DNA from 2 places in the Mesorhizobium sp. M1334 genome. Region 2 is predicted to be linked to the other one. Evidence: riboswitches for the same ligand, from Rfam matches in the RefSeq annotation. Region 2 holds a riboswitch; the other holds the start of a gene.
The links. Region 2 has a riboswitch for thiamine pyrophosphate ahead of thiC (phosphomethylpyrimidine synthase ThiC). Riboswitches for the same ligand answer to the same signal wherever they lie in the genome.

Region 1 (2,199 bases), on a different contig from region 2:
ATCGAGCCGGGACGAAGGCCGTCGCCGAGCGAGAAGGACACATCATAGGCGCGGCAGATGTCGCAGATCTCCGCGAAGTGCTCGTAGAGGAAGCTTTCCCGGTGATGGTGCAGGCACCATTTTGCCATGATCGAGCCGCCGCGCGAGACAATGCCGGTAACCCGATCGACCGTCAGCGGGATGTAATGCAGCCGCACGCCGGCGTGGATGGTGAAATAGTCGATGCCTTGCTCGGCCTGTTCGATCAGCGTGTCGCGGTACACCTCCCAGGTCAGATCCTCGGCAATGCCGCCAACCTTCTCGAGCGCCTGGTAGAGCGGCACCGTGCCGATCGGCACCGGCGAGTTGCGGACGATCCACTCGCGGATGTTGTGGATGTTGCGGCCGGTCGACAGGTCCATCACCGTATCGGCGCCCCAGCGGATCGCCCACACCATCTTTTCGACCTCTTCAGCCATCGACGATGTGACGGCGGAGTTGCCGATATTGGCGTTGATCTTGACCAGGAAATTGCGGCCGATGATCATTGGCTCGCTCTCGGGGTGGTTGATGTTGGCGGGAATGATCGCCCGTCCGCGCGCCACCTCGTCACGCACGAATTCGGGCGTGACGAAATCGGGCAGTGTCGCGCCGAAAGCCTCGCCGTCGCGCTCAAGCTTGCCGTGCAGGATCTCGCGACCAAGGTTCTCGCGAATGGCGACGAACTCCATTTCGGGTGTGATGATGCCGGCGCGCGCATAGGCAAGCTGCGTCACCGCCTTGCCTGCTTTGGCCTTGAGCGGTCGGTGGCGGATGGGAAATTCCGGCGTCAGGCGTTCGCCCGTCGCGAATCCGTTGTCCTCCGGCCGGACATGGCGGCCGTCACAGCCCTCGACATCGCCGCGCGCCAAAATCCATTCGCGGCGAAGTCGGGCCAGGCCTTTTTCGATGCTGGTTTCGACAGCCGGGTCGGTATAGGGGCCCGACGGATCGTAGACGGTAACGGGCGGCTCGCCGGCTGTCGGATGGACGGAGATTTCGCGCATCGGCACTTTGATCTGCGAGTGGATGGTGCCGGGCTTGTGGATCTTCCGCGAGGCGGGCAGCGGTCCCGTCGACACGGCGGGGGTAAGCGCATTCATCTTGAGGCTCCTTTGCTCATGCATTGGAGACCCAGTTCTGTGCCGGAAGGATGAAAAGACGCTTCTGTCGACCTGCCGAAACAGGACCTCGGGCGTAAACTCCCGCAAAGCGCTTGCACCGTCCCTACGCCAGTATGAACTGGATCAGGTTCAACGGGTCACTGCGCCGCGAAAGCCAGCAGTATCTCAGCCCCTTGCCGGGACTCCCCTGGTGAATGCCTCAGGTTGAACGGGCCGGCGCGGCTTTGTCAAGCGCATTTGGCCCGCCCACTGTCAAATCAACCAGGACCGCGTCGTCTTCTTGGCAATCTGGCATCTGCCCCTGCTCTGTTCCACATCCTGTTTGGGTGCAAGGCCACCACTCAGCGGAACCCTCAGAGAAGGAAACCGTCCAGATTTGGCTAGACTGCTCGACGATAAGTCCAGAGCTGTGCCGGCGGTATGTTGCGGACGACGAAGTCATAGTGGGAAACCACGTAACGGTCTGGCATCTTGATCACCGGCGACAGAGGTCCGTATGTGATCTGAATCACGGGCCGGCCGGCAGGAATACGGGCAAGCAGATCCTCAACCAGCGCGACACGCTGTTGCATTGGAAAGCTCAACAGCGGGACTGCACTTATAACACAATCGAACTGTTCACCTTTGCGCTCACCCAGCGCTTCGTCCAGCGCAAATGCGTCGCCCAATCTGAAGTCCACATTCGGGAAGCGTTGCACCAGGCCGTCGTAGAAAATCCTGGAATATTCGACTGAAACCAGCTGGCGCGGCTTGATTCCCCTGGCGAGGATCGCCTTTGTGATGACACCGGTTCCCGCGCCAAGCTCCAGAATCGGCAATCCTGACCGTGGGTTCACCACGCTTGCCATCCGGCGTGCCGCATAAACCGAAGTGGGAATAAGGGCTCCCACGCCCTTCTTGTCCTTCTGCCAGCCTTTGAAGAATTGGACTTCTTCCTCAAACCTTTTGCCGAGCCGCTCCTTCAGTCGCAAAATCATATCTTCTCCCTGCGTCAGCCGCTTACCCAACGTCATGAATTTGGCAAAGCGCGTTTTGGCCAATCTCGCCACCCTTTACA
Region 2 (2,199 bases):
GGCGAGCTGCTTGTCCATGTTCTCCTTGATCTTGTGCATAGGCACGTGGCCGGGGCCTTCGATCATTACCTGGCAATCCTTCGCCCAGGCGATCTGTGTCAGCTCGCCGAGCGTCTCCAGCTCGGCGAATTGTGCTGCGTCATTGGCGTCGGCGATCGAGCCGGGACGAAGGCCGTCGCCCAGCGAAAAGGACACGTCATAGCCGCGGCAAATGTCGCAGATCTCGGCGAAATGTTCGTAGAGGAAGCTTTCCCGGTGATGGTGCAGGCACCATTTGGCCATGATCGAGCCACCGCGCGAGACGATGCCAGTGACCCGGTCAACGGTCAGCGGGATGTAGTGCAGCCGCACGCCCGCATGGATGGTGAAATAGTCGACGCCCTGTTCGGCCTGCTCGATCAGCGTGTCGCGGTAGACCTCCCAGGTCAGATCCTCGGCAATGCCGCCAACCTTCTCGAGCGCCTGGTAGAGCGGCACCGTGCCGATCGGCACCGGCGAGTTGCGCACGATCCAGTCGCGGATGTTGTGGATGTTGCGGCCGGTCGACAGGTCCATCACCGTATCGGCGCCCCAGCGGATCGCCCACACCATCTTTTCGACCTCTTCGGCCATGGACGAGGTGACGGCGGAGTTACCGATATTGGCGTTGATCTTGACCAGGAAATTGCGACCGATGATCATCGGTTCGCTCTCGGGATGGTTGATGTTGGCGGGAATGATTGCGCGTCCGCGCGCCACCTCCTCTCGGACGAATTCCGGCGTCACGAAATCGGGCAGCGTCGCGCCGAAAGCCTCGCCGTCACGGTCAAGCTTGCCATGCAGGATCTCACGACCAAGGTTCTCGCGGATGGCGACGAACTCCATTTCGGGCGTGATGATGCCGGCGCGCGCATAGGCAAGCTGTGTCACCGCCTTGCCGGCCCTGGCCCTAAGTGGCCGGTTGCGAATGGGAAATTCTGGCGTCAGGCGTTCGCCCGTAGCGAACCCGTTGTCCTCCGGCCGGACATGGCGCCCGTCACAGGCCTCGGCATCACCGCGCGCCAAAATCCATTCGTGGCGAAGTCGGGCTAGGCCTTTTTCGATGCTGGTTGCGACAGCCGGATCGGTATAGGGGCCGGACGGATCGTAGACGGTGACGGGCGGCTCGCCGGCCGTCGGATGGACGGAGACTTCGCGCATCGGCACCCTAATCTGTGGGTGGATGGTGCCGGGCTTGTGGATTTTCCGTGAGGCAGGCAGCGGTCCCGTTGAGACGGCTGGGGTGAGGGCATTCATCTTGAGGCTCCTTTGCTCATGCATTGGAGACCCAGTTCTGTGCCGGAAGGATGAAAAGACGCTTTGGTTGACCTGCCGAAACAGGACCTGGGGCGTAAACTCCCGCTAAGCGCTTGCACCGTCCCTACGCCAGTATGAACTGGATCAGGTTCAACGGGTCACTGCGCCGCGAAAGCCAGCAGTATCTCAGCCCCTTGCCGGGACCCCCCTGGTGAATGCCTCAGGTTGAACGGGCCGGCGTCGATTTGTCAAGCGCATTTGGGCCGAGGCCGTGATCGGCGGTCGGTCAGACGGTGCGGAAAAAACTCGACAACCAAGAGTTGGTGACGAAGGCCGGGATAAGGATCGCAACCGTTGGCCTGAAGATCCTTGTGAAGGTTACGCCTTCACTTGCCACCAAAGGTTTGCGCGTAGATGGCCTCGATTCTCCCTGCCTCCTCATTGGTCAGCGCGGCGAATTCCTTTTCGCATGCGCGATTGGACAGATGGCCACCATTCTGGTGAAGGAAACGGAAGAGCAGGTCCGTCAGCCGCTCGGGCATGTCGATAGAGGCGTCCACCTGCCGCCGAAATTGGTCATAGCGCTGCAAAAAAGCGGTTTCCTCCGGAAGGTCCCGTTCGATCGTCCGCTGAACGCAGGCATAGAGGAATTCGGCGTGTGGGGTTGCATCGAAGAAACGGTAGAAATCACCGGTGTCATTCAGAACCCGGACGTTGAATTCGGGCGTCGGTTCCCATTCAACCAACGGCAGAAGGCGTTGCGAATAGCTCTCGAGCACGCCCCTGTACTCGTTGATCTTGTCCTGGATCGCCGCTGAGACGGGAAAGACCACTCCCGGTGGATTGAAACCGTGCATGGCAAGGACGTGGTGGATTAGGTAGCGGTGAATGCGGCCGTTTCCGTCCTCGAACGGGTGGATGTAG

Region 1: linked by a shared signal. The riboswitch ahead of thiC (phosphomethylpyrimidine synthase ThiC) and the one ahead of thiC (phosphomethylpyrimidine synthase ThiC) in region 2 are both predicted to bind thiamine pyrophosphate.

What each region holds. Positions count from the first base shown of each region.
Region 1 is NZ_JAMYLM010000010.1:97,940-100,138, reverse strand. Features, by position in the region: gene thiC (phosphomethylpyrimidine synthase ThiC) at 1-1,121, opposite strand, end outside; TPP riboswitch at 1,225-1,341, opposite strand; gene pmtA (phospholipid N-methyltransferase PmtA) at 1,523-2,119, opposite strand.
Region 2 is NZ_JAMYLM010000004.1:52,222-54,420, reverse strand. Features, by position in the region: gene thiC (phosphomethylpyrimidine synthase ThiC) at 1-1,275, opposite strand, end outside; TPP riboswitch at 1,379-1,495, opposite strand; gene NKH17_RS09870 (Fic family protein) at 1,662-2,199, opposite strand, start outside.